2 regions of the Fusibacter fontis genome follow, and region 2 is predicted to be linked to the other one. Evidence: predicted binding sites of a transcription regulator. Region 2 holds the regulator's gene; the other holds the start of a gene.
The links. The regulator HrcA, encoded in region 2, represses chaperone genes, less so after heat shock. The targets are predictions, from matches to a motif close to TGTTAGCACTCNNNNNNNNNGAGTGCTAACA.
Positions count from the first base shown of each region.

Region 1: the regulator HrcA is predicted to act here: its motif matches at 1,629-1,659, upstream of clpB (ATP-dependent chaperone ClpB).

Region 1 covers NZ_AP042445.1:915,460-925,836, reverse strand. The annotation lists gene adhE (bifunctional acetaldehyde-CoA/alcohol dehydrogenase) at 1-653, shown strand, start outside; gene ACZ41W_RS04140 (hypothetical protein) at 838-1,431, opposite strand; gene clpB (ATP-dependent chaperone ClpB) at 1,700-4,354, shown strand; gene ACZ41W_RS04130 (TPM domain-containing protein) at 4,425-5,198, opposite strand; gene ACZ41W_RS04125 (LemA family protein) at 5,227-5,796, opposite strand; gene ACZ41W_RS04120 (SLC13 family permease) at 5,969-7,771, shown strand; gene ACZ41W_RS04115 (ATP-binding protein) at 7,782-8,216, shown strand; gene ACZ41W_RS04110 (STAS domain-containing protein) at 8,198-8,503, shown strand; gene ACZ41W_RS04105 (PP2C family protein-serine/threonine phosphatase) at 8,528-9,703, shown strand; gene ACZ41W_RS04100 (response regulator) at 9,717-10,377, opposite strand, start outside.
Region 2 covers NZ_AP042445.1:775,977-786,353, reverse strand. The annotation lists gene lepA (translation elongation factor 4) at 1-1,519, shown strand, start outside; gene hemW (radical SAM family heme chaperone HemW) at 1,707-2,891, shown strand; gene hrcA (heat-inducible transcriptional repressor HrcA) at 3,052-4,077, shown strand; gene grpE (nucleotide exchange factor GrpE) at 4,156-4,713, shown strand; gene dnaK (molecular chaperone DnaK) at 4,743-6,551, shown strand; gene dnaJ (molecular chaperone DnaJ) at 6,623-7,804, shown strand; gene prmA (50S ribosomal protein L11 methyltransferase) at 8,008-8,946, shown strand; gene ACZ41W_RS03480 (RsmE family RNA methyltransferase) at 9,003-9,743, shown strand; gene mtaB (tRNA (N(6)-L-threonylcarbamoyladenosine(37)-C(2))-methylthiotransferase MtaB) at 9,740-10,377, shown strand, end outside.

The sequences.
Region 1 (10,377 bases), 140 kb from region 2:
CTTCAGGAATAGATGCTTTAACACATGCAATTGAGGCTTATGTTTCAGTACTTGCATCTGAATTTACAAATGGTATGGCACTTGAAGCCATTCGATTAATATTTAAATATCTCCCAATTGCATATCATGAAGGCGCAGAGAATATTAAAGCAAGAGAAAAAATGGCACATGCATCCACTATGGCAGGCATGGCATTTGCAAATGCATTCTTAGGGGTATGTCACTCTATGGCGCACAAACTCGGCGCGACACATCATATTCCACATGGAGTTGCCAATGGTCTTCTCATCGAATCCGTTATTCGATACAATGCGGTGGATAATCCTAGAAAACAAGCGGCATTCCCTCAATATAAATATCCAAATGCAAAATGGCGATATGCAACAATCTCAGATTATCTTGGCTTAGGTGGTCAAACTGACGATGAAAAAGTCGAAAATCTCATTAACGCAATCCATGCATTGAAAGTTAAAATTGAGTTACCATTAAGTATTAAAGAATGTGGCGTAAATGATACCAAATTCTTTGAAAGTTTAGAAAAAATGTCAATGGAAGCATTTGACGACCAGTGCACAGGTGCTAATCCTAGATACCCACTCATGGAAGAGATCAAAGCCCTTTATATAGAAAACTTTGATCAAAAAGCTAAGTGATCTCCCCACAATTTCGCTTAGGTTTGATTCAAACCCTGTCAAAAAAATATCCCCTTATCTGACGTGATAGGGGGATATTTTTATTTTCATGGAAGAGCTAATTTGAATTAAATTTGATGAAAAAAATAACTGAAAAAAATGACTGAAAATAATAAGTGAATATAATTGAACAGAATGAATGTGACTAAATTGAATAACCAAATGTATGATGAATACTTTCGATGAGATCAATCACATCTTTCACGTAGGAATCGTGGACACACAGATAAACCGTTTTTTGACTCCTTACAGCTGAGATTAAACCTATAAAATATCCATCTCCCAACAGTTCAATTTTTCCAACTTCATCGATAAAAATTTCGTCTATTTCATTTGATAATGATAGATTAGAGATGAGTGTATTGGCATAATTAAAGGCATCTTTACAAAAAATAAATCGATCGTGAAGGTAGTATTCATTAAAATGGACTTCCAATCCTCGATCTATTTCATCTGAAAATTGACCAATTAATTGCTCGCGTGAAATAACAGGCTCAAGAATATCCTGATTATTTTTTAAATGCATGATTTCAGACATATGACTTGCATCACAAGCTAACAAAATGCGTCGATTGTTTGTGATGTTACGGAGGGCATATCCTATGGCAACTTCATTCATCATGATTTTTTCACTAATAAAGCCACCGATGCGATTTGCAATCTTTTTCTTTTCACAACAAATAGAAGTGAGTCTTCGTGTTTTACCGGCATTATAGCCACCCGTTATCATATAAATCATAGGCTACCTCTTTTCAGTTTTATGTCTTTACATACTTACCCAAACAGGGCGGCTTTAATTAAAAACATGCTGAGTAGGTGCGCTCAAGTAGAATCTAAGATCATTTGAATATGACTCTTGATAAATGTGTAAATTGATTGTAAATAATATGTGTTTTGATTGACATTAAAAATGCAGAAAACTATAATGAAGCTAAGAATTAGCACTCTCGCTTGCCGAGTGCTAATTTGTGGAATTGAACGAAACTAGATAGATAAGGAGTGAGACTATGAATGCGGATAAAATGACAAAAAAAACGATTGAAAGTATTGAAACAGCACAAAAAATGGCGATCAAGTACAATCATTCACAAATAGATATCATTCATTTACACTATGGATTGTTAGAAGATGAAAATGGTTTAATCTCAAATGTTTTACAAGGAAATGGCATTGACATCAAGTCGTATCGACAAGATGTATTGAACATCATCGAAAAAATGTCAAGAGTGTATTCAGATCAAAATGAGGTTTTTGCATCTCGGCGATTAAATAAAGTTCTGATTGATGCTGAAGATGAAGCTAAAAAATTGAATGACGACTTTATGAGTGTTGAACATCTCTATTTGGCACTTATAAATAATGTCAGTGGCGATGAAAAACAAATATTAAATCATTATAAAATAGACCGTCAGTTGTTTTTACAAGGACTTGCAAAAATTAGGGAAAACAAACGTGTCACGTCGCAAAATCCAGAAGACGCCTATCAAGTACTCGAAAAATATGGTCGCGATCTAGTTGAAATGGCTAAAAAAGGAAAACTTGATCCAGTTATTGGAAGGGACGAAGAGATTCGCCGTGCGATTAGGATTTTATCGCGAAGAACAAAAAATAATCCGGTTCTTATTGGAGACCCAGGCGTCGGCAAAACAGCAGTCATTGAAGGTCTTGCGCAACGAATTTTAGCTGGAGATGTCCCAGAAGGATTAAAAGATAAGACCATCTATGCACTGGATATGGGGGCTTTAATAGCGGGTGCGAAGTTTAGAGGTGAATTTGAAGAGCGACTGAAGTCAGTTTTAGATGAAGTGAGTCAATCAGATGGAAAGATTATCTTATTCATCGACGAACTACACAATATTGTTGGTGCTGGGAAAACAGAAGGTGCAATGGACGCAGGCAATTTATTAAAACCGATGCTTGCAAGAGGTGAATTAAGACTGATTGGTGCGACGACAATAGATGAGTACCGTAAATATATTGAGAAGGATGCTGCACTTGAAAGACGTTTTCAACCTATTTTGGTGGGAGAACCGAGCATTGAAGATACAATAGCCATTTTAAGAGGCCTAAAGGAAAGATTTGAAATTCATCATGGCGTTCGAATTACGGATTCAGCGATTATTGCTGCGGCTCAATTATCAGAGCGATATATTTTGGATCGCTTTTTACCAGATAAAGCCATAGATTTAATGGATGAAGCGCTTTCTATGCTGAGAACTGAAATTGATTCTATGCCGCAAGAACTCGATCAACTCAATCGAAAAATCATGCAAAAAGAAATAGAAAAGCAAGCGATGAGCAAGGAGACAGATAAACACTCGATTCAAAGGTTGGAGAATTTAGAGCTAGAGATCACTGAGCTAAAAGAATCTCTACATGCGTTAAAAGCGAGATGGGAAGTTGAAAAGGCGTCAATAGACCGAGAGAAACACGTCAAAAAAGAAATTGAAGCAGTGAAATACAAAATTGATGAAGCAGAAAGACAGTATGATTTAGAAACGCTTGCACAACTCAAATATGGTGATTTAGTTAGACTGACAAACGAACTTGAGTCCATACAAAAAGAACATGAAAATGATAAAAATAATCAGTCTTTACTAAAAGAAGAAGTGACAGAAGACGAAATCTCAGAAATCGTTTCAAAATGGACGGGAATTCCAGTTCAAAAATTAATTGAAGCGGAGAGAGAGAAGCTATTAAACTTAGAAAATATACTTCATCAACGTGTGATTGGTCAAAATGAAGCGGTTCAGTATGTTAGTGATGCTGTAATTCGCGCCCGTTCAGGACTAAAAGATCCAAGTAAACCGATTGGTTCATTTGTATTCTTAGGACCGACAGGTGTTGGTAAAACTGAGTTAGCTAAAACTCTTGCTGAGGCTCTCTTTGATGACGAAAATAATTTGATACGAATTGATATGAGTGAGTATATGGAAAAATTTTCTGTATCGCGTCTCATTGGAGCGCCTCCAGGATATGTTGGATATGAACAAGGTGGGCAATTAACTGAAGCCGTGAGAAGAAAACCATACAGTGTCATTTTATTTGATGAAATTGAAAAAGCACATCCTGAAGTATTTAATGTTCTGCTGCAGCTTCTGGATGATGGTCGATTAACAGATGGCCAGGGAAGAGTGGTAGACTTTAAGAATACCGTGATTATTATGACTTCTAATATTGGAAGTTCCATTTTGCTAGATTATATGAGTCAAAGCGAAAATATGAGTCAAAACGGAAATATGAGTCAAAACGAATATGGACATGAAGATGCAAATGCACCGCAGATTCCTGAGTCTATTCGTGATGAAGTCATGGAGTTGATGCACCGATCCTTTAAACCAGAATTTCTAAATCGCTTAGATGAAGTTGTTTTGTTTACACCACTGACATTGGAAGCAATTGAGGGAATCGTGGACTTGACTATTCAATCTGTTCAAAAGCGATTGGATGATAAAAATATGGTCTTAATCATTTCCTCAGAAGCGAAAAAACAACTGGCTAATGATAGCTATTCGCCAGTTTTCGGCGCAAGACCAGTAAAACGCTTCATTCAAACAACTGTCGAAACTCGTTTAGCACGCGCTATTATTGCTGGAACTTTTGGAGATGGAGATGTGATTCATCTAGATGTAAAAGACGGACAGTATTATTTTAGTAAATAACAAAAAAACCGATAGAGTCGATGGATATTGAATCCATTACTCTATCGGTTTTTGTTTGATTCATGCTTACTTACCAAGATCTAGAACTTCCGCCGCCGCCACTGCTGCCGCCGCCACCACTGAAGCCACCAAATCCGCCACCTTTACCACCGCGTCCACTTCTTGCAGCGGTATAGATGATAAATCTTGTGAGTCGTCCACGATTGAGAATTAAATCTAGTAGAATGACAATAAATATGATAATTCCTATCAATACTTTGCCAATGGTGAGTTCTGAGTCTTCATCAGCAGAAGTTGATGTTTCTACGTAATAGTCATTTGAACTTTTCAAGTCGTCAGCGTCTATTTGGTATTCCGCATATACTTCTTCGGCGATTTTTAAGTAGGTACCTAGTATACCTTCATCATATTTTTTCTCTTTGAAATTGCCGATGAGGTAATTGTCTTGGATACGTCCTGTCTTAGAATCATTCAGGATACCTTCAAGTCCATAACCCACTTCAATTCTGCTTTCACGGTCGTCCATAGAAACAAGTAATAGGACGCCGTTATTTTTTTTGCTATCGCCAATTCCCCATTGCTTAAATAGTTTATAGGCATATGTTTCAATGTCTAACCCATCCAGTGAATCTACTGTTACAACGACGATCTGTGCCCCTGTTTGTTCAGCTAAAGGAGCAGCAGTTTGAACAATGGTGTTTTCCGTCTCGTCAGATAAAACATCTGCAAAATCGTTAACATAGAAATTTTTTGTTGGATCGGGGATACTTTCGCCAAATGTGATGCAACCACCCATTACAGTGATAAAAATCAGTAGAACGAGAGGAATTATTCGCTTATTCAATGGGATCACTCCTATTTTTTATTCGTTGTTAGTTACCAAAATCGACAGTTGGTACTTGTTCAGAACCTTCAGTAGCTTCAAAATATTTCGCATCTTCAAAACCTAGCATTTTTGCAAAGATAAACATTGGGAATGATTTAGCGACTTTATTATAGCTTTTTGCAGTTTCGTTGTATTCCATTCTCGCAACAGAAATTCTGTTTTCTGTGCCTGCTAATTCATCCGATAATTGGATAAAATTTTCATTTGCCTTTAAGTCTGGATAATTTTCAGATATTGCGAGTAATCTTCCCAATGCACTATTTAACGCTGCATCAGCCTCTGCTTTATCCGTCATGTTTGATGCACCCATCATTGCTGAACGTGCTTCCGCAATGCCAGTGAAAATTTCTTCTTCATGTGCAGCATATGCTTTTACAGTTTCAACAAGGTTTGGAATCAAGTCATTTCTTCTTTGAAGTTGGTTATCTATTTGACTTTCTGCGCTTTTTACTTCTTCATTCAATGTGACGAGTTTGTTGTATTTGGATATAACGGTTCCAAATAATAACGCGACAACTAATCCAATTACTAATAATACGACTAAACCTTTTTTCATTATGACACCTCATTATAAATTTGATTTTGTACTTAAATGGATATAATGTCATATCAACAATTAAGTGACAGGTTAATTATAATTGAAAAAAATTAAAAAAACATTAATAAATAGCGTAAAAGATGTTAAAAAAAGGGTATATTTATAAAAATTCTTATGTTGGAGGCAGGATATGAAAAAAACAATTAAAATTGGAATTTTCGTATTAATCGTGTTACTATTTATTGGATTTTTTTATTATTTATTAGAGTATAAAGAGACGCATCATATTGATAATAAGGAATTCCCTATATCTGAGGCATCCTATTCAACGGATGAAAATGATGGGTTACTTGATATACTGAAATCAAGACTCGCACAAGAGCCTTTTAACATAGTGGTGACATTGATTTTCTTTATGGCGATCTTTCACTCGTTATCCGTCAATTTTTTCAATAAAAAGGCGCATGAGTTTGAAGAACGATTTGAGCATTTAAAAGCAGAAGGAAAAGTTGATAAAAATTCGAAACCGATGATTTCGACCATTTTTCACTTTTTAGGTGAAGTGGAGGTCGTATTCGGATTGTGGTCGGTTCTTTTAGGGGTATTGTGTTCTATTTACTACGATTGGCATACATTTGTTGAATATGTAAATTCACTTTCTTATCGTGAGCCTATTTTTATTATTATCATCATGATCATTGCCTCTAGTCGTCCAATTCTTAAATTGTTTGAAATCATCTTGTGGCGTATTGTGAAAATATTTAAAGGAACGTTGCAGTCTTGGTGGATTTCGATATTAATTCTATCTGCATTTTTAAGTTCGTTTATTACGGGACCTGCTGCAATGACCATTTGCGCGTTATTGCTGCTGGATAAATTCTATGTACTTAAACCTTCAAAGGGATTTAAATATGCGACGCTTGCGCTCTTATTTGTGAATATTTCTGTTGGGGGTGCGATGACGAACTTCGCTTCACCACCAGTTTTGATGGTGGTCGATGTTTGGGATTGGGACATGGGTTTTATGATGATGACATTTGGATGGAAGTCCATCATAGCAATCGTGATTAGCACCATTTCTTACTATATTTTATTTAGAAAAGAATTTGCAATTTTAGAAAAACCACATCAAGACTTACAGTACAAAAAATACATTCAAAAGCGTTTTATCAGTCAAAAAGAACTTGAAATTCTATTTGAAGATTTAGAACAAAATGTGGATAAAAGAATGGGATATTCAACTGAACTTCGAGCATTTTCTGGCATCCTAAAAGACAGTTTAAAAGAAATTGCAAAAAGAAAGTTGACAAAGACCGAAATTGAAGAATATGATGTGAACAATGCAATAGAAGAAAAATTTGAAAGTATCGTCAATAAGCAATTTAGAAGAACTATTCCAGGACTATTGCCTGTAGAGGAAAGGGATCATTATGAAGACCCCGATTGGGATCAAAGAGAAGATCACGTACCATTTTGGATTATGATCGTCCATGTTTTGTTTATGCTTTGGACGATTATGAATGCACATGAAACCATCTTTTTTATTACAGGTTTTCTATTTTATCTCGGTTTTTATCAAATAACCTCATTTTATCAAAATAGAATTGAATTTAGACCGGCTTTGATGGTTGGTTTCTTCTTGGCAGGATTAGTGGTACATGGAACGCTGCAGTCGTGGTGGATTGCGCCTATACTTGGTAATTTACCGGCACTTGGACTTAACTTGGCTTCGATTATATTGACTTCATTTAATGATAATGCTGCAATCACTTATCTAAGTACTTTAGTACCAAATTTTCCGGACGTGTTAAAATATGCCGTTGTCAGTGGTGCGATTACAGGTGGTGGTTTAACAATTATCGCAAACTCACCCAACCCAATCGGACAATCAATTTTAAAACCATATTTTCCAGAGGGAATTGAAGCGGGAAGTTTATTGAAATACGCTTTAATACCGACGATTATTGCAATGGTGATTTTTTACGTTCTATAAGGAGCTCATTATGATTGTATTTGAAAAAACCATTGAGTCATCATTTGAGGCAGTAGACGAACTTGTTAACCTCGTCATGGAACAAATAGAAAATGAATTTACGATGATTGACGCTCATCAACTGTTCAAAATTAATTTTATGTTAAGGGAAATATTGAATAATGCTGTTGAACATGGAAACCATTTTCAACTTGACAAAGATGTTTTTCTAGAAGTAGTATATGAAGAGCCAATCTTAGCTTTTTTAATTAGAGATGAAGGCGAAGGTGTCAATAAAAGTGATATTGACCCAGATAAACTAGATGCTGATTTCTTGTTAAGAGAACGTCAAAGAGGCTATCAAACGATACGCGAAATGGATTTTGATATAAAAGTTAAAGGGAATGAAGTAACGGTTTTACTTAATTTAAATCAGGAGGTCAAGTTATGGAAGCACAATTGTTAGGGGATTGCATGAGATTGATATTAGTAGAAGGGCTTACTGCAAATAATGTATCAAAATATAATCAGAAAGTCGATGAACTCCTTAAGACTCAACCTGAATATTCAGAAGTGATACTTGACCTATCCAATATTCGAAATATTGATTCAGTGGGCGTTACATTTGTTATCAGTCTTTATAAAAGATTTGAATCAATAGGGATTAACTTTAGTGTTTCAGGTGCAAGTGATGATATTATGAATTTATTTAAACTGATGAAATTAGATCAATTTTTTGATATGAGAAAATAAGTAAGAGAAAACGTGGAGGCTATGATGTCTTATCACATATTAATCGCGGATGATGCAATGATGAATCGCACCTTGGTAAAAGATATTTTAGAGCGCAATTTAAAGAATATTACGTTTTCTGAGGCAATCAATGGTCTAGAAGTACTTGAAATAGTTGAAAAAGAACCGATTGATTTGATTATTCTCGATTTGATTATGCCTAAAATGGACGGATATGAAACACTGAAACTTTTAAAAGCCCATCCTATATATCACGACATTCCAGTTATTGTAAACAGTTCTATTACTGAGATTAAGTCGATTGAAAGAACACTTGAAGAAGGTGCGGTTGATTATTTTACAAAGCCTCTATCACCAAATGATATGCAAATAATCCTTCCTTTGAAAGCAAAAAATGCACTATTGCTTCATGAACAACAAAAGACGATTATTGCATTGAATCATCAAATTAGTCAGGAATTAAAGAATGCAAATGCATTTGCGAATATCATGCTTCCTAAGGCGACACAGTTTAACACGATTGAATTATTTATTAAATACCATCCTTCGTTGGGAATTGGAGGAGATTTTTTCGACTGTGTTGAAAAAGACAATAAAATTTACTTTATGATGGCGGATGTTACGGGACATGGAATCGCAGCCGGAATGGCATCATCAATGGTTAAAATCATGTACCGTCGAATTATTGAACATGATGGCATTATGCCACATGAGGTATTAAAAGAAATGAATGACATGATTTTTAAAACTTTTGATTTTGCTGGAAAAGATCATTATTTTGTCTTTACAGCTTTTGTTGGAATGATCGATAATGATAAACTCTATTATGCAAACGCGGCGCATCCATACCCGATGCTTTATCGGGCAAATACGAAATCCTTTACTGAAATTCGACAAAATGGATTTCTCGTAGGGATGCTAGACTTTGTGACGTACGAGACAGAGTCTACTGATTTTTCAGATGAAGATGTTTTGTTCCTTTATACAGATGGATTGTTTAGTGCCGGCAGTGACTCAGATTTTACAGGTTGGGAAGATGTCTTTAAGCTGAGTAAAAGGTTTACGTTTGAGATGGAAGAAAATCCAGATGAGTTTTTAGAAGAGTTATTTTATGCATTCCATGTCATTCACAAATCAAGAGATACTGATTTCACCGATGACGTCGCGATGATGCTCATAAAAAAAAGAAGTAACGATTAGGTTGCTTCTTTTTTTATGAGTTTTTGATGAGTTGATGGACGATTTCAAGTGCTTGATCATACGTGTAATCGTTTAAATAAGTTTCAATTTTAAATACATCCTCTCCATAAGCTGTTCTTAGCGCATCTTTATATTGATCGAATAAGATATTGGCTTGCGTATTGCTCTCCATTATGAGTTGTTTAAGTTCATTTAAAATGGTCAAGAGTTGTTTTTTGTTTAAAGTAAGATCTTGCTCAGCGGTTATTTTTTTAGTGAGTGGGTAGAGTTCGGTTTTTAAGCTATAGATATCCGAAACCAGTTCAATAGAGCGAGATTTAATGGTCACATCATCCGCGTGATTTCTAAGATGTTCATAGAGCGTCGAGGAAGAATGATGTATTTTTACAGCACCCAAGTTGCCAGATGTTCCTTTTAGAGTATGTACCAAATCTCTTAGACTATCATAATCATTTTCCTTGATATACTCATTTATTTTTATGGCATCTCGACTAATTTCTTCAGTAAATTGCTTGATTAACTTTTGGTACAAATTTTTATCACCCAGTAAAGTATTGAGCCCTTTTTCATAATCCAATCCAATGAGTTGATCGAATAATTCAAGTTTAAATTCGGTTAATTCTGGCTGAGGCGTGATCACATCCATATCGCGAACATCATCACGGTTTGAAGTT
Region 2 (10,377 bases):
TGCCTGCGAAGGCGCATTACTCGTTGTAGATGCAACTCAAGGCGTTGAAGCACAAACATTAGCGAATGTGCATTTAGCGGATGAGCAAGGACTTGCCATAGTCCCTGTGCTCAATAAAATAGACTTACCAAGTTCTAGACCGGAAGAAGTCATCGCTGAAATTGAAGATGTAATCGGTATACTCGCTGAAGATGCGCCTCGTATATCTGCAAAAGAAGGTTTAAACATAGAAGATGTTCTTGAAAAAATTGTAGCAGATGTTCCGCCTCCAACGGGAGACGAAGATGCGCCTTTAAAAGCTCTTATTTTCGATTCATACTATGATAGTTACAAAGGTGCAGTTGCCTATGTAAGAATCGTAGAAGGTTCTGTTAAAAAGGGTGATAAGATTCTGATGATGGCAACAGGGAAGAAATTTGACGTTGTTGAAGTGGGAATCAGTGTTCCAGGACCTTTTCCAGTTGATGAATTACGCGCAGGTGATGTTGGATACATTACTGCTAGCATAAAAAATGTGAAGGATTGTCGAGTGGGCGATACGGTAACTTCAAGTATTGTACCGACTTCTGAAGCATTACCAGGTTATAAAAAAGCGACACCTATGGTTTATTGCGGAATCTATCCTGCAGAAGGTCAAAGCTATGATGAAATTCGAGATGCACTTGAAAAATTACAACTCAACGACGCTGCTTTATCGTTTGAACCTGAAACATCTGTTGCTTTAGGGTTCGGATTTAGATGTGGTTTCTTAGGACTCCTTCATCTTGAAATCATTGAGCAGAGAATTGATCGAGAATTTGATTTGGATATTATTGCAACTGCACCAAGCGTTATTTATCGCGTGACGAAAAATGATGGTGAAGTCTTGATGATTCAGAATCCAACGAACTTGCCTCCGGTTACTGAGATTCAAATGATGGAAGAACCTATCGTAAAAGCCAATATCATCGTACCAAATGAGTATGTGGGGAACATCATGGAACTTTGCCAATCGAGAAGAGGCGATATGATTCACATGGATTATTTAGATCCAAAACGTGTAGTTTTACATTATGAACTCCCACTAAATGAGGTGATTTATGACTTCTTTGATGCACTTAAATCAAAAACACGAGGTTATGGATCGCTTGATTATGAATTCTTAGAATATCGCCAATCAGATTTAGTAAAAATGGATATATTATTAAATAAAGAATTGATCGATGCATTTTCTATGATTGTTCATAAATCCAAAGCGGAATCAAGAGGTCGTGTGATTTGCGAACGTCTAAAAGATGTTATTCCACGTCAAATGTTTGTCATTCCAATTCAAGCTGCAATTGGGTCAAAAGTAGTCGCTCGTGAAACTATTAGCGCCCTTAGAAAAGATGTACTTGCAAAATGTTATGGCGGCGATATTTCACGTAAGAAAAAATTATTAGAAAAACAAAAAGAAGGTAAGAAGAAAATGCGCCAGTTAGGTAATGTTGAAGTTCCTCAACAAGCATTTTTAACAGTCCTTAAATTCGAAGAAAATTAACAATAATGGCTGTATCAATGCGACATACCATTGTGATTCTATAGGATTCACATTGAATGCCCTTGAAACAGCCTTTTCTTTCATTTAGAATGAGGAATTGGGTTTGAGAGATTGACTCCAGAATTTTTTAGTCCAGTTGGAATTCAATTTACTTTTTCTAAATTTAAATATCATTTCAGGAGGAGCTATGATTCAACTACTTAATAGTTCAGCACACGACGAATCGAACGAAATCGGATTATATATTCACGTGCCATTTTGTGTGAGTAAATGTGATTATTGCGATTTTATATCGGTTCAAATAGGTAAGCAACAATCAAACGATTTGATCAAACGATATTTTGATGCATTAAATAATGAAGTTAAACTGTATCATCCAATATTAAAATCAAGAGAAATTAAGACGATATATTTTGGCGGCGGAACACCGAGTTCTGTTGATAGTCGATTTATTTGCGATTTCTTACTGTCGCTACGCAAACATTGTGACATTCAATCAGATGCAGAAATTACGATAGAGGTAAATCCTGGCACACTAACTGAAGAAAAACTTGACGACTACATTGCTGCAGGAATCAATCGATTCAGTATGGGATTGCAGTCAACTAATAATACAATACTAAAAGATATTGGAAGAATTCATACTGTTGAGGATTTTCTGAATACGTATCAAATGATTCGTGATAAAGGCATAGAGAATATCAGTATTGACCTCATGTTTGGACTACCTGGACAAACTGTTAAGGACATTAAAGAAACCATTCAATTGGTAAAACGCATAAACCCGCCACATGTTTCGGCGTATAGCTTGAAAATTGAAGAGGGGACACCTTTATATAAAAAATCAATCGCCAAAGACTTTGAGGCACTAGATGAAACGCTTGAAAGAAAGCTGTATCATGAAATGATCAAGGGATTACAACGAATTGGAATCTTTCAGTATGAACTTTCAAATTTTTCAAAACCTCAATTTGAATCTAGACATAATTTAATCTATTGGCAAAACAAACCCTACCTTGGTATTGGTGTATCTGCACACTCAAAATTGAACTGTGTACGGTTTGGAAATACACGTAATTTGACTGAATATCTCACTCAAATTGAATCCAAACAATTTCCAGTTGATGAAAAAGAGGTCATCGATTCACATGAAGATTTGTTTGAAACCATTATGTTGGGTCTTCGTTTAAATAAAGGCATCTCCATAGAAGCAATCGAAAAACAATACGGAATTCAATTTCGTACTTTCTTTGATGAAGCGCTAAAAAAATGCTTAACGCAGTCCTTGATACGAATCGATAACGGCACCATTCACCTGACGCCATATGGACGTGATGTTGCAAATCAGGTCTTTCTAGAATTCATGATTTAAATTGAAATCATAAATAGGCTGTTTCATTCCAGAATTTTAAAAAAATGTAAATAGAGTATTAACATTCAAATTCAAACTTGACAAACGAATGGCCTAGAAGTATATTATTAATAGAATTAGCACTCGATATTAATGAGTGCTAACAAAGAAGGTGAATCATATGATATCTGATAGACAGCTTAAGATATTGGAAGCAATTATTAGCGACTTTATTGATACAGCCCAACCAGTAGGTTCAAGAACAATCTCCAAGAAATATCCATTAGGTATCAGCTCTGCGACAATTCGCAATGAAATGGCGGATTTAGAAGAATTAGGATATCTTATGCAACCACATACATCAGCTGGTAGGGTACCTTCGGATTTAGGGTATAGACTATACGTCGATTCACTTATTCGAGACAATAGCATCCCTTCTAGGGATAAAGAAATCATTCAATCTTTATTATTGAACAAAATTATTGAAGCGAGTGATCTTGCAAAACAAGCCGTAAAATTGCTATCAGATTTTACAAAATTAGTAGCGGTGGTTTCTATTCCACGTTTTAACAAGTGTAAGCTTGCAAACTTAAAATTAATTAAAGTTTCAGATTCTCGAGTTTTATTAATTTTAGTCACAGATACTGGCATTGTTAAAAATATTCAGTTAGGTCTATCAAACACCGAACAATTTATATTAGATAAAATTTCGGATACGATGTTAGATCATTTGATGGGTGAAACTATTGAAAATATTGACGTAAGATCAATATTAAAGATTAAAGAAAAATTAAGTGCATTTGGAAACATCGTAGATTACTTAATTCCTATACTTCGAGATGCATTAAAGAGCTTAAATGGAAGTGAATATTACATGGATGGAATTTCACATTTACTATCCACATATGAGTTTTCGGAAACAGAAAAAGCAAGAGGTATATTTGATTATCTCAATAATCAGCAAGCCATTGAAACGCTTGTTGAATCCATTCCAGAAAACAAATTAACCATTAAAATTGGAAATGAAATTGGTGTCGAAATGCTAGAAGATTGTAGCATCGTCGCCTCTTCATATAAAGTAGACGGCAACAGCGCTGGACGAATTCTGATAATCGGCCCTAAACGGATGGATTATGGAACTGTTGTATCTACAGTGAATTACATTAGCAATACATTATCCGATGTATTTTCTGGCATTTACTTATAATAGTGATGCTTGTAATTGAAAGGAGCGATATTGTTGAGTGTTAAAAAAACAAATTCAGCGAAAAAAAATGAGGATAAGATGACTAAGAAAAAACACATCACAGAAGAAATCCCTTCTGAAAACGAAACAAAAGAAACTGCAGTAGGTGATGAAACTACTGAATCTTCTGCAAATCCAGAAGTGGACGCAGATCCAGTGTTATCTCTCAAACAAGAAATCGAAGCTTTAAATGATAAGTATTTGAGAATTAACGCAGAATACCAAAACTATAGAAAACGCGTTGAAAAAGAAAAAAGTGATATTTTCAAATTTGGTAACGAAAAAATTCTATCGGAGTTATTACCTGTCATGGATAACTTTGAAAGAGCTTTGGCTGTTAGTGATATTGAAAATTCAGATAGCAAAGTTTTAGATGGTATTAAGATGATTAAGAAAAATCTTGATGAATTTTTCGAAAGAAATGGCATTAAAAAAATCGAAGCAGTCAATCAACCATTTGATCCAGTTAAGCACCACGCAGTTATGACAGTGGAAGCTGAAGAGGGACAAAGTGAAGTTGTCATTGAAGTGTTTCAAGACGGTTATGTGTTAAATGACAAAGTAATCAGACCAAGTATGGTCAAAGTTGCAAATTAATTATAGGTTGAGATAAGGAGGCTATTAAAATGGCAAAAATAATTGGTATTGACTTAGGAACAACAAACTCATGTGTTTCTGTATTAGAAGGTGGAGAAGCTGTAGTAATTCCAAATGCAGAAGGTAACAGAACCACACCATCAATCGTTGCATTTACAAAAAATGGCGAAAGACTTGTTGGTGAAACGGCAAAAAGACAAGCAATTACAAATCCAGATAGAACAATTAGTTCTATTAAAAGAGAAATGGGTACAGATCACAAGGTGAAAATTGATGAGAAATCATATTCTCCTCAAGAAATTTCAGCGATGATTTTACAAAAATTAAAAGCAGATGCTGAAAGTTATTTAGGTGAAACTGTAACAGAAGCAGTTATTACAGTTCCTGCATACTTTACAGATGCTCAAAGACAAGCGACAAAAGACGCTGGTAAAATTGCTGGTTTAGAAGTAAAACGTATCATCAATGAACCAACTGCTGCATCGTTATCTTATGGATTAGACAAAACTGACAAACAACATAAAATCATGGTATTTGACCTTGGTGGTGGTACATTTGACGTATCAATTCTTGAAATTGGCGATGGTGTTTTCGAAGTATTAGCAACAAACGGAAACAACCATTTAGGTGGAGATGACTTTGATAAAATCGTTATGGATCACTTAGCAGATACATTTAAAAGCGAGCACGGCGTTGATTTAAGACAAGATAGAATGGCGCTTCAAAGATTAAAAGAAGCAGCTGAAAAAGCGAAAAAAGAACTGTCTTCAACGCAATCAACAAATGTAAATTTACCATTCATCACAGCAACAGCTGAAGGTCCACTTCATTTAAATATCGATGTAACACGTGCAAAATTTGATCAATTGACTAAATCATTAGTAGATGCAACGATGGAACCTACTAAAAAAGCATTAAAAGATGCTGGTTTAGATCCATCTGAAATCGAACAAGTCATTTTAGTTGGTGGTTCTACGCGTATCCCTGCAGTTCAAGATGCTGTTAAGAAATTTGTAGGAAAAGAACCACATAAAGGCGTTAACCCTGATGAATGTGTTGCCTTAGGTGCAGCTATTCAAGGTGGTGTGTTATCTGGAGATGTAAAAGATGTTCTTTTACTTGACGTTACACCACTTTCACTTGGTATCGAAACACTTGGTGGCGTATTTACAAAATTAATTGAAAGAAATACAACAATTCCAACTAAGAAAAGTCAAGTATTCTCGACTGCTGCTGATAATCAAACAGCTGTTGATATTCACGTATTGCAAGGTGAGCGTCAAATGGCAAACGACAATACAAGCATGGGAAGATTCCAACTTGACGGTATTCCACCAGCAAGAAGAGGCGTACCACAAGTTGAAGTGACATTTGATATCGATGCAAATGGTATTGTAAATGTAAGTGCAAAAGATTTAGGAACTGGAAAATCACAACACATTACTATCACATCTTCTACAAACCTCTCAGAAGCTGAAATTGAAAGAAAAGTAAAAGAAGCTGAATTACATGCTGAAGAAGATAAAAAACGTAAAGAATTGATCGAAGAACGCAATAAAGCAGACAACATGATCTATGAAGTTGAAAAATCAATGTCTGATTTAGGCGAACAAATTTCTGATTCTGAAAAAGAAGAAGTAAATGCAAAAATCGCAGCATTGAGAACATCTATGGCGACTGAAGATATTGAAACTATGAAAAAAGACTTTGAAGCACTTACAAATGCGTTCCAACCAATTGCTCAAAAAATCTACGCAAAAGAGCAAGCATCTGCTGGACAAACTCCAGGCAATGATCAAGAACCAGTTGACGAAGCAGATTATGAAGTGGTAGACTAAATTTTAGACTATGAGTTTTAAATGAGGGCATCTTAGGATGCCCTTCATAAATAGGAAAGGCGGTATACTACGTGAGTAACAAAGCTGATTATTATGAGTTGCTCGGCGTTGAAAGAAACGCAGATGAAAACGAACTCAAAAAAGCTTACAGAAAACTGGCAATGAAATACCATCCTGACCGAAATCCTGATAACAAAGAAGCTGAGGCTAAGTTTAAAGAAATAAATGAAGCTTACGAAGTGTTAAGTGATACTGAAAAAAGACGACTCTACGATCAATTTGGTCATGCAGGCGTCAATCAAAATTCAGGCGCTGGTGGATTTTCAGGTTTTGAAGGTTTTGGTGGTTTTGAAGATATAATCAACGAAATGTTTGGCGGTGGATTTGGCGGATTTGGTGGATCAAGAGGTCGAACTTCTGCTAGAAAAGGGAAAGATATTCGAGTGGATATCACCCTTGAGTTTGAAGAAGCAGCTTTTGGAAAAAAACAAACCATTGAATTTTTGCGGACTGAAGATTGTGACGTGTGTCATGGTGCGGGCAACGAACCCGGCACAGCTACACACAAATGTACCGCTTGTAACGGTACTGGTGAAGTGCGATATTCTCAAAGGTCTTTATTTGGCGAATCCATTAGCGTCAAACAATGTCCAACATGTAAAGGTAAAGGCGAAACCTATGATCAAGCTTGTCATCAATGTAAAGGACATGGCATCATCAAGAAACGTATCTCAAAAGAAATCGACATTCCAGCAGGCGTTTTTCATGGTGCAAACATGCAATTACGTGCAGAAGGCGATTTAGGACAAAATGGTGGACCTCGTGGCGATGTGATAGTTGTCATTCGAGTTAAACCACATAAATTCTTTAGTCGTGATGGCAATGACATTTACTACGATTTATGGATTTCCTATGCGCAAGCTGTTCTAGGTGCTGAAGTCATGGTGCCAACGTTGGATGGCAAAGCGAAGTTCACAATACCTGAAGGTACTCCAAGTGGAAAATCCTTTAAATTAAAAGGTAAAGGCGTTCCAGTACTCAATGGATATGGTCGAGGCGATCAATATGTGAAAGTAAATATTGAGATCCCTGTTAATTTGAATAAAAAGCAAAAAGAAGCCTTACAACAGTTCGATGATGAAATGAACGGTAAAAAACCATCTTCTTCGTCTCAAACACAAGAAGGATCGAAAGCTTCAAAAAAAGGCAATGATAAAAAGTTTTTTGATAAACTCAAGGATTCACTCACATAACACTCACATAAAAACAAGATATGATCATTAAAAAAGAGGTTGGGCGATGCTCAACCTTTTATTGCGTTTCAACGATAGACGACAGCATAGAACTATGATATATTATAGATTGAAACAAATTCATACTAATCTAATAGGAATAAGAAAAATAGAATCAAGTGATTCGACATTTTACAAGAAATGAATGAAAGCGAGGATATGTTATGAAATATTATGAAATTCACATAAAAACTGCTATTGAAGCAATTGACGCAGTGACGAATATTCTTTATGTAGTAGGTGCAACGGGTGTACTTGTCAACAATCCAGAAGACGAGGATTTACTCAATCAAGACGTCGGACAATGGGATTATTTTGATCCTCAAAACTGCAAATTAGATTTTGATGGTGCTCTATTAACGGGATACTTTGAAGAAATTGATCCAGACTCCGTATCATTAGAAGTAAAAGAAATGCTTGAAAATTTGAAAGATTTTAATATCCCAATTGGACTTGCTGAAATTACTTTTAACGAAGTGTTCCCAAAGGATTGGGAAAATGAATGGAAAAAATATTTTAAACCAACGCGAATTGGTCAAAATATTGTTATTAAGCCATCTTGGGAAATGTATGAAGCACTAGATACGGATATCATCATAGAAATAGATCCAGGAAATGCATTTGGATCGGGGACTCATGAGACGACTTCTATGTGTATTGAGATGATTGAAAAATACATGAATCCATCAGATACAGTTGTTGATGTAGGATGCGGAAGTGGCATACTTGCCATATCTGCCGGAAAATTAGGTTCAAACCATATCATTGCTGCTGATATTGATCCATCTGCTGTTGAAACTGCAAAAGAAAATATTCGGTTAAATGGATTATCCCATGTTACAGATGTGCGTTGTGGAAATTTACTTGAAGTCATCCCAGAAAAAGCAGATTTAGTCGTAGCAAATATTATTGCAGACATCATCGTCAAATTGTCAGATGATATCGACCAAATCCTCAAACAAGATGCTATTTTCATAAGCTCAGGAATTATACTTAACAAAGCAGATTGGGTCGTAGAAGAATTAGAAAAAAGAAATTTTGAAATTATTGAAGTGATGAAAAAGGGCGAATGGGCTGTAGTTGTTTCAAAAAAACGAATCTAATTCAAACGCAACTACATGAACACAACTTGTAAAATAATAAATTATTTGAGGTCGACATGCATCGTTTTTTTCTAGAAAGTGAAGATTCAGTGAATACAAATCAGGTCTTCATTAAAAACAAAGATTCCATCAACCATATCATGCGTGTATTAAGAGTGAAACTAGGTGAGCAAATTGAAATCGTAACAGAAGATTCACTTTACATCACAGAAACAAAAGAATTAAATTCAGATCAAATCATCTTAGAGATTTGTCTGAAAACAGCTCATACGCATGAATCCTCGGTTCAAATTGATTTATTTCAATGTATGCCTAAAGGTCAAAAACTTGAACTCATTTTACAAAAAAATGTCGAGTTAGGCGTGCATTCATTCTATCTGATTGATTCAAATCGTTGTATCGTCGAATGGAAAGATAAAGAAATTCCAAAAAAACTAGAGCGATACGAAAAAATTATAAAAGAAGCTGCCAAACAATCCAAAAGAGACCGAATTCCAGAATTGTTTGGACTGATTCCAATAAAAAAAATGGGATCTTATATCAGCGAATATGATGCATTTATCGTCTTGTATGAAAATGAGCATTCTAGGGGGCTGAAATCTATTTTAAAGGACTTTACTGGAAAGAAAATCGCAATTTTCATCGGTCCAGAAGGCGGCCTCGAACCTCAAGAAATTGATCTACTAGAATCAAGTGGCGCTTTAGTGACGACGCTTGGAAAACGCATACTCAGAACAGAAACTGCGGGTTTTGTAGCTGTGACTTGTGCGCAATATGAATTAGGAGAACTTGAATGAATAAAGTAGCGATCATGACTCTAGGGTGTAAGACAAACCAATATGAGTCAGAAGCTTTAATGGATATTTTTTATAAAAACAGATATGAAATCGTTGATTTTGACGATTTTTCAGATATTTATATCATTAATACGTGTACGGTAACACATGTTAGTGATAAAAAGTCGCGACAAATGATTCGTCGTGCGAAAAAAAACAATCCCGAAAGTATTGTCATCGTCATGGGATGTTATGCACAAATTTCACCAGATGAGGTATCACAAATCGAAGGTGTGGACATTATCATTGGCACCAATGCACGTCATCAAATCTTGTCTTATATTGACGCATACAGCCAGAATTTAACATCAAAACCGTATGTAATCATCGAAGACATCATGAAAGTACAACAGTTTGAAGAAATGAAGCTCGAGCATATAACCACACATACACGTGCGTTCATCAAGATTCAAGAAGGGTGTAATCAATTTTGTTCTTATTGTATTATTCCTTATGCAAGAGGACTTGTAAGAAGTCGACCAATGGATTCGATTCTTGATGAAATTACAAAATTATCTCAATCAGGATATACGGAGTTTGTCTTAACAGGCATTCATATTGGTTCCTATGGAGTGGATCTTCAAAATGTATCCTT